One region of the Lysinibacillus sp. FW301-JW8 genome, then DNA from elsewhere that is predicted to be linked to it. Evidence: riboswitches for the same ligand, from Rfam matches in the RefSeq annotation. Region 1 holds a riboswitch; each other region holds the start of a gene.
What was found. A riboswitch is a leader RNA that binds a small molecule or an ion and turns the genes downstream of it on or off. The one in region 1 is predicted to bind thiamine pyrophosphate.

Region 1 (3,183 bases):
TGCTACCAAGCTATAATGACATTGCCTACGATGTACGTTTAGAATCGGATGGTTCATTTATTATTACAGATCCTACCAACGAAGCAGCATTTTTAGATATTGTAGCTGTCAATGAAGCAGGGGAAGAACTTGAAACACAGCTTGAGGCCATTTCAGCCTCACAGGTTCGGGCAGTTGTGCAAGCAGAGCCAGGACTCATTTTCTTCCGTATTGCTGATGAAGATCAAGCTATTTATCAGGCAGGGATAAGTGTACCTTATAGTGCTGAATATGAGTTACAACCAGTAAATGATAAGCTGGTGGAAGAACTGACAAAGCAAACGGGTGGCTCTGTTTTGAAAGAACCGAAGGAGGTATTTCGTGAATTTACGAAGAAAGGGGCAGACCGGCAAAATATAGCAACGTGGCTTATATTAGCAGGTATGTTATTCTTCTTCATCGATATTACGATTCGCCGCTTTGGCTGGGGCATCTTTGCTAAGTCGAAGAAGAAAGAGTCGCTTGTAGAGAATAAAACCATACAGGCAGAGGATACGAATGTTGCTCAGTTATTAAAGGGCATGAAAAAACGATAAATTGGATTAAATGACAGTGCAAAATGATTGATTATTTTGCACTGTTTTTTTGTATATGATTGGGTGGTTCTTTGAAAAGGGGAGGTTCATCTCATAAATTAGGGGGAAGAAATCCCAAAAAGGAGATTTCCGCTCAAAATAGAGTGGAAGGAATCCCTGTTCATTTAATGGAAATTTTTAATAAGTACAGTATTTCGTAGACTACTAGCAACGGCCACACCTAAAATAGCACCAATAATACTAGAGCTCAAAAAAGCAGGCATGAAAAACATTGCTGCGACAGATGTTCCCATTAAGATATATGCATATGGTACTGCTATGAGGGATGCGATGATCCCAGTTCCTACTATTTCACCGACACCTGTTAGCCAAGGTTTGCCACTGTATTTATAAGCTAATGCTGCACAAAATGCGCCAATGACACTTCCAGGAATGGCTAATAGGGAGCCTGTCCCTGTTAGAATACGAATTATTGCCGTGACAAGGGCAATGATGATGGTTGGTACTGGACCGAGTAGAATGGCACCAATGACATTTATGGCATGCTGTATTGGATAAGCTCGCGCAATCCCTGTTGGAATTGAAACGAAGGTAGAACCTGCTACAGCAATTGCCACTAATAAGGCCATGATTGTTAATTTTCGAATTGACATAAGTAACACTCCCTTGAAATATTAAATGAATGGTTATCGCTGCTAAACTGGTTAAACACAAAAAGACCGCTTCCTGAAAACAATAGGAAGCGGCCTTGCATTTACATATTAAAAAGCAAGATGTCGCCACTTCCCTACGCTAGTATGAACTAGATCAGGTTCAAAGGGTCCATATATGACAATATATGTCTCAGCCTTTTAAAGACTCCCCTAGTGGTAAAAATTATTTAATTTGTGTATAACATCGTAACAAGATAAATGTAACATACTGCTAATAATAGTCAATGATTTTTCAGACTATTTAGAATCGGGCTGCATAAGATGTGGTGCTTTTTTCATTGTCCAAATAAGGGCAAGGAAGAAGCAAGCCATCAAAATAATAGCACCAAATATATAAGGGCTATTCATATTCCAATCGAATAAAATACCTGCCAATGCTGGACCAATCATATTCCCAAGGCTCATATAAGCATTATTTAAACCTGCTGCAAATCCTTGCTCATTTTCAGCAAGCTTGGAGATCAGTGTGTTGACAGCAGGACGAATTAATGTTGTAGCTGTAGAGAAGATTGTTGCAACAACTAAAATAAGGGCAAATCCAGAAACGAATAATATTAAGTAAATAGATACAGCTGCAATAAATAAATTGACCAATACGACCTTCATTTCACCGTAGCGATTAAAGAGTGGGGTAATGACAAACATTTGTACAACTACACCAAAAGCACCACCCACTACTAAAATAATAGCAATATCTCCGGGTGTATAATGAAACTTATCTGTAACAAATAATGATAAAGTCGTTTGGAAATTAGCAATTCCGAACGAGAATACCATCATAATAATAAGCATAACAAAGTAAGGCATATGTACTGAACGTACCATTTGTTTTGCGAGATTGTCTTGCTTATGCATTTTTTGTGCTGCATTTGGTTTGGTAGATGGTAATAAAAAGAACGATAAAATAGCAGCCAAAATAGCCGCAGCTCCAGCCGTATAGAATGGAAAATGTAAGCTGACTTGCGATAAGAATCCACCAATACCCGGTCCAATCATAAAGCCAAGAGACATGGCAGCACCAAGCATCCCCATCCCTTTGCCTCGTTCTTCATATGTTGTAACATCTGCCACAAATGCCATAATAGGAGGTGCAACAAAGGCTGATCCAAGGCCACCTAAAAAGCGTGCCAAGAAGAGCATCCAAACTTCTGTAGAGAGCCCAAAACCTATTTGTGCAAGTCCTGTTAGTATAAGCCCGAAAATTATAAGATTTTTTCGACCATACTGATCCGAAAGATTCCCAGCAATTGGAGAAAAAACGAATTGAGCTAAGGCGAACGTTGCAATAAGCATGCCTAAAACTTGTCCTGCAGCACCAAATATTCTTAAATACTCTGGCATGACAGGAATAATAATTCCAATACTCCCCATTGCGATAAACATATTAAACATTAAAATATACAAAGCCGCCTTATTAGACTTCTGCTGGGTCATCGAATACCCCCCTTTTCTAATCAAATATAGTACAGTCTATCACAAAGAAAAATGGTTTGCTAATAGTTAGGATTACACTAAATAGTGGACCAATGGTTTATTCTTAAACTAATAAATGATAAATATTTTGCAATAATAATTAAGTATTCAATTAGTAAATTCCACAAGTTTTTTTGTGGAATTTACTTTTTTTCTTGTAGTGAATTAGGGGTTACATCATTTGTTCTTATGTTAATCTTTTTATGTCAACTGTATGACAAAAATTGTAATAATTAGTGCCTTATATATGGTTGATATTCCCCTAATAATTCCTGTAATAACGGCTAATTACTGATCTACATGAAGAGGTCATGAGCTGAAAACCCGAGAGAAATTGATATTAAAAAGGAGAGGAAATGTAATGGTAACTATTCAAGCAGCAATGGAAAATTTAAAAGAATTAGGTATTAATCCAGTAACAG
Region 2 (3,183 bases), on a different contig from region 1:
ATTTATGCCTCATCCAATGAAGTTAAAATAATTGGTTTGTCTTTTGTCACAATAATTGAATGTTCGATTTGGGCAACTAGTGATTTATCTGGAGTAACGAATGTCCAGCCATCACCAGCTTCAACAATATGCTCTGCTTTTGCTGAGATAAAAGGCTCAACCGCAAGTACCATGCCCTCTTTCATGATTGTAGAATCCCATGCATCATAATAGTTTAAAATATGATTTGGCTCATCATGTAAGGAAAGCCCTAAGCCATGACCTGTTAGGTTCATAATGACTGTTAAATCATTAGCATATGCTTCACGCTCAACAGCTTTACCAATTTGATTTAATTTTGATCCAGCCTTTACTTTTGTCATGGCACGATCAAAGGCACTTTTTGCCACACGACAGAGCTTTTCTTTATCTTCGTAGCCTTCTCCCACTACAAATGAAATGCCTGTATCTGCAAAGTAGCCATTTAATGAACCAGATACATCGATGTTGACGATGTCTCCTTCTTTAATCACGCGTTTTCCTGGAATACCATGTGCTACCTCCTCGTTGACACTAATACATGTGTATCCTGGGAAGTCATATTCTCCTTTAGGTCCAGAAATTGCTCCTGCCTCAGCAAACATACGGCCAGCAATTTCATCGAGTTCAAGTGTTGTTACACCAGGTTTTGTCGCAGCCTTCATTGCCTCACGAATTTCAGCACAAATACGACCGATTTTTTTAAAGGCTTCAATCTCTTCTTGCGTTTTTACAATCATTTTTAACGTCCCTTTCATCTAATATCTACTCTTTAATATAACATAACTTGTTTGACATAAAACGTTAAACGCTTTAAATATTGTATGCCCTCATAAATTGCAAAGTGCTAAAATGTAGCAATATTTCACAGCGAGTAGTTAAATACGATACAAAAACCCTCCACTACTGTGAAGGGTAGATTATTTATGATTTTCGCTGCATTAATTGTGGTGCTGCTGTAAATAACAGAACACCAACAATGGCAGTTAAAACTGTTGCTGGTAGCATATATGTTCCATTATAAATAATTGAATAAATCCATGCATTTTGATCGCCAGCATACTCCGAGAAAAATACAGCGCCAGCAATGGTATGTGCTGCATAGCGTAAAAATCCTGCTAATACAGTTCCAACAATAATATATACCGCCATTTTCGTTTTGTTTAGATTGTTTGCAGCCTCAAGAACTGGTTGACGTACGATTGCAGCCAAGCCTACTATTGTGAAGGCAACGCCATAATCGAGTAAGCCTTGTAACCAATGCACAACTGTAGCACCAAACATTGTTTGCATAACACCAATAAGTAAGCCCGTTGTCAGACCAGGTAAAAGACCCCAGCGAAAGGCTATTAAAATTATTGGTACCATCACTAGACTAACAGAGCCGCCTTGTGCCCATACTTTAAAGGAAATCTGATCAAGCACAAGGCCAATCGCTGCGAATATCGCGATCTCCACAAGCATTAAAAGTCTTTTTTTGTCCATATTATTCTCTCCTTTGTTCCGATGTAGGATACAAGAGCAGGAATAGAAATCAAATTACTTTTTGACTCTATCTGGCAAAAAAAAACAATGCCAGGACAGAGCCTCACATCGTACAAGTGTCGGTTTCTATCCACATCCCTACGCAAGTGTTAACTTACAGGTTCAAAGAGTTAAGGCATTACGTGCCCAGTCTCAGCTGACATCATCAGCTCCCCTTGTGGTCGTTACATCTTTTTTATTTGAACAACCTCATTGTACGCAAACATGGATATGATTACAACTCTCTTTCACAATTTTTTTTGAAACTTTGCTGTTTTTCATGCGTAAATATTAAAAAAGGAGGTACAACTATGGAGAACCAAAAAATTTTATCTGCCTTTAGTTATCTCAGCGTTTTTTTTGCACCCTTTATTGTGCCATTAATTGTTTACTTTGTTTCTAAAGATAGCGACGTAAAAAGACACTCTATTCGAGCACTTATATCGCATTTAATCCCGTTTGTATTTGGTATCATCTTCTTTGCTGTCTTTGTCTTCTCAACCATATCGTTTAACACCTTTGATCCACAATCAGGTAGCAATACGTTTATGATCGTTTGGTTTGCATCATTTGCCATTTACTTACTTGTCTCACTAGGGATTGTTATTTGGAATATAGTGCAAGCTGTTCGCGTTATTCGTTAATGTTTCATTTCTAATATCAATTTCGCCTTGGCGTAATTGCGTCCGGATTTTGAATTGTGCAGGCACAATTCATTCTTTTGAAAATCCGTGACATCCGCTGGAGGCTTTGGGCCAACAGATGTTTTTTGTGCGAAAGCGTAGTGTAACGCAGCGGCAGCAACATGATGTTTTTTGTGCGAAAGCGTAGTGCTAACGCAGCGGCAGCAACATGATGTTTTTTGTGCGAAAGCGTAGTGCTAACGCAGTTGCAGCAACATGATGTTTTTTGTGCGAAAGCGTAGTGCTAACGCAGTTGCAGCAACATGATGTTGGTCACTCAGTTGTGTGTTGCTGTCGCTTCGCTTTCGCACAGATAAATTGCCACAGGACGTGGCGTTCTTAGACTGAGTTCCTCTATTTCAGTAGGTGTTTGGACACCCACTGAAAAGAAACCAAAACCGCATTCATCTCACCCTATAGAGGTGGGAGTCTTCTGCTGAATGAAGATAAACAGGTAGAACTTTTAGTAAAAGGAGCTGTTTTTTTATGAAAGTATCTAAAGTTGTCAAAACCGCCGTAAAATTAGCACCTATCGTTATACCAATTGTCAAAAAAGTAATTGCTGCGAAAAAAGGAGCCCCCTCTTCTCCAAAAAACAGCTATAAGAAATAATACATCCCAAATAAAGAATCTGCTCATCTTTTTCCCAGCAGATTCTTTTTTTTGACTCTATAACTTTTTTCTAATTTGTACTTGGCATAGCAGATTTATATTAAAATAGGGTTTAGCACTACAGATGAGGGGTTGTTAAAAATAAATAGTGAAAAACAATTAATGAGCTTGGTTAAGGCAGCACAGGTTCTTACTTCAACACTCGATATTAACCAAGTATTAGAAAAATTAATGAATGAGGTACTTCATGTGATAGACGGTGCTGATGCAGGGGTATTGTTTATGTTAAATACAGAAACTAATCGTCTAGTTGCCAAGCATGCCATTGGTTATAACCTGGCTTATT
Region 3 (3,183 bases), on a different contig from region 1:
CGAATATCTTGTGAGATTCTCATACTACAGAACTTGGGTCCACACATTGAACAGAAGTGAGCAGTTTTTGCCCCCTCTGCTGGTAATGTTTCATCATGATATTCAACTGCACGCTCTGGATCTAAAGACAGGTTGAATTGATCACGCCAGCGGAATTCGAAGCGTGCCTTTGAAAGCGCATCATCTCGCTGTTGTGCTCCTGGATGCCCCTTCGCTAAATCAGCAGCGTGTGCAGCAATTTTATACGTAATCACCCCTACACGAACATCCTCTCGATTTGGTAAGCCCAGATGCTCTTTTGGTGTCACATAGCATAGCATTGCCGTACCAAACCATCCAATCATTGCAGCACCAATAGCTGATGTAATATGGTCATAGCCTGGTGCAATATCTGTTGTCAGTGGTCCTAAAGTATAGAAAGGAGCCTCCTTACACACCTCTAACTGCTTGTCCATATTTTCTTTAATTAAATGCATTGGCACGTGCCCCGGTCCCTCCACCATCACCTGTACATCATGCTTCCAGGCAATCTGTGTTAATTCACCTAACGTTTCAAGCTCTGCAAACTGTGCCTCGTCATTGGCATCTGCAATTGATCCGGGACGTAAACCATCCCCTAACGAGAAGGCAACATCATATGTTTTCATGATTTCACAGATTTCTTCAAAATGTGTATATAAAAAGTTTTCTTGATGATGATATAAGCACCACTGGGCCATAATTGAACCTCCCCGTGACACAATACCTGTCACACGATTTACCGTTAGCGGTACATAACGTAATAGTACACCCGCATGAATCGTGAAGTAATCAACCCCTTGCTCTGCTTGCTCGATTAACGTATCTCGATACACCTCCCACGTTAAATCCTCAGCTATACCATTTACCTTTTCAAGCGCTTGATAAATTGGCACTGTTCCAACCGGCACCGCAGCATTTCGGATAATCCATTCACGTGTCGTATGAATGTGCTTACCAGTCGATAAATCCATAATATTATCAGCGCCCCAGCGTGTTGCCCATGTCATTTTCTCTACCTCTTCTGCAATAGATGATGACACTGCTGAATTCCCAATATTGGCATTAATTTTCACATGAAAATTACGTCCTATAATCATTGGCTCTGCCTCAGGATGATTAATATTAGAAGGCATAATGGCACGCCCCGCCGCAATCTCCGAGCGAACATATTCAGGATCCATATTTTCGCGAATAGCTACAAACTCCATTTCAGGTGTAATAACTCCCTTTCGTGCATAATGAAGCTGTGTTACATTTTTACCTTTTTTAGCTCGCAGAGGATTTCTTGATAAATCCGGAAAGGTATTTTCCTTTATACGCGGATCATCCGCTTTGCGGAAACCATTATCCTCTGGTTTAATAGTACGCCCCACATACTCCTCTACGTCCCCTCGTTCTCTAATCCATTCACTTCGCAACGCTGGCAAGCCCTTCGTAATATCTACCTTATAGGCAGGGTCAGTATATGGACCACTCGTATCATACACATGGACTGGTGCATTTTCCTCTTCTCCAAAGCTTCCTGTCGTTGGACTTAATGCAATTTCACGCATCGGCACTAAAATATCTGATCTTGATCCCTCTACATAAACCTTTTTGCTACCATCAAAGCTTGACATAATGGTAATGTTCTTTTCGCTAATTGTTGTCATGACCCGCTTCTCTCCCTTATAGAAAATTCATACAAGGACCGAATCTAGCTCACCCAATAAAAATAAAAAAACCGAATCCAAAAAATTTTGGATCCGGCTATGATTGTAAAAGGTATAATTATCGCATTGTAAAGAGCTCGCAATAATTTCTTAACTTTCCCACGCTGGTATGAGCCAGATCAGGTCCAAAGGGTCAAGAAACCTCTATGCGTTTCCCTCTCAGCCTGACTCATCAGACTCCCCTAGTTAATGCTATTAAGTTTGATGCTAGTGTAACAGATATTGCTAAGAGATGGAAGCTTCATTACTATTTTTTACTTTAGAGTTTATATTTTTGCTTCATAAACTCTAAACGCTTTACCTGCTCCGTTAATTCATGAATCGTTCTACTTAGTTGACCCAATGATAATTCTTGCAACTTAGATGCATCGGCTACTTCTTTTGTTTCCAACAAAACAGCCTCGGATGCCTCATTAGTTTGCTCTAATGCCGATAAAACGACGTTCGTGTTTTTGGACATTGTGTTTGTAACCTCAAAAACATTTTGAACATCTTCCTCAACTACTTTTACTGCTTCAAACAAATGATCTAGCTCATCACTAATAGCCATCACTAAATGAGCTCCCTCTTTAACTTCAACAGTACTATGGTCCATTTCTTTTAACACCGTCTCTGTCACTATTTTAAATTCATATATATGCTGACGAATATCTTCTGCCGACAGCTTTGTCATTTCCGCCAGTTTTTTCACCTCTTCCGCGACAATAGCGAAGCCTTTACCATGTTCACCTGCTCTCGCTGCCTCAATCGCCGCGTTTAACGCCAATAAATTTGTTTGATCGGCAATACTTTGAATAACACCTATCATTTCTTCGATTGTGCTATATCTTTCACCAAGAATATTCACATTATTTGCCGTATGCGTCACCAAATCTGCCACGCCATTCATACGATCCGTAATCATTGTCGCTTCCGATTGACTTTGTTTCACAAGATTCGCTGTATTGGAGGAGCTTTTCATAACGGAAGAAACAGAGGCTGATATCTGCATAATTCCTGCCGTCATCTCTTCAATTGTTTTAAAGGAATGTGTCGCTAGGTCTCTTTGTCGATCCACACTCTCCTCTATTCCCCCTGCACTTTCAATCAGCCTGTTACTTGAGTGCTGCACATTATTCCCTACCTCCTGTAAACTATCAGTGGCCTTAGAAATATCTGTGCCAATCCCCGAAAGGTTAAATATAATTTGATGCATGGATTGCATCATCTCTTTAAATTTGCTGCTAAAATCAGAAATATCATCATTTGATTCAAAGCTTATTTCATCCAATATATGTTGAGCTTCTGCCATATTTCCATCTGTAAAGGCTATTGTTGCTCGTTTCATGATAAATATTGGCTTCAGTGATTTTCGCATATACAAATACAATGTCGTCATCATAACGACACTCAATAAAATGACAATGCCTAAAAGTATAGGCAAGTACTTTGTTACAGCAGATTTTTGAAT

Region 2: linked by a shared signal. The riboswitch ahead of thiT (energy-coupled thiamine transporter ThiT) and the one ahead of thiW (energy coupling factor transporter S component ThiW) in region 1 are both predicted to bind thiamine pyrophosphate.
Region 3: linked by a shared signal. The riboswitch ahead of thiC (phosphomethylpyrimidine synthase ThiC) and the one ahead of thiW (energy coupling factor transporter S component ThiW) in region 1 are both predicted to bind thiamine pyrophosphate.

The regions. Positions count from the first base shown of each region.
Region 1 covers NZ_JBYTBB010000033.1:40,550-43,732, forward strand. Annotated here, with positions in the region: gene AC3WOM_RS14360 (VWA domain-containing protein) at 1-575, shown strand, start outside; gene thiW (energy coupling factor transporter S component ThiW) at 740-1,228, opposite strand; TPP riboswitch at 1,343-1,450, opposite strand; gene AC3WOM_RS14370 (MFS transporter) at 1,526-2,722, opposite strand; gene AC3WOM_RS14375 (LuxE/PaaK family acyltransferase) at 3,123-3,183, shown strand, end outside.
Region 2 covers NZ_JBYTBB010000011.1:45,027-48,209, reverse strand. Annotated here, with positions in the region: gene map (type I methionyl aminopeptidase) at 3-758, opposite strand; gene thiT (energy-coupled thiamine transporter ThiT) at 943-1,503, opposite strand; TPP riboswitch at 1,622-1,729, opposite strand; gene AC3WOM_RS06725 (magnetosome magnetite crystal formation protein family) at 1,854-2,186, shown strand; gene AC3WOM_RS06720 (small protein YxzF) at 2,712-2,837, shown strand; gene AC3WOM_RS06715 (helix-turn-helix domain-containing protein) at 2,970-3,183, shown strand, end outside.
Region 3 covers NZ_JBYTBB010000023.1:45,542-48,724, reverse strand. Annotated here, with positions in the region: gene thiC (phosphomethylpyrimidine synthase ThiC) at 1-1,673, opposite strand, end outside; TPP riboswitch at 1,813-1,927, opposite strand; gene AC3WOM_RS11440 (methyl-accepting chemotaxis protein) at 1,993-3,183, opposite strand, start outside.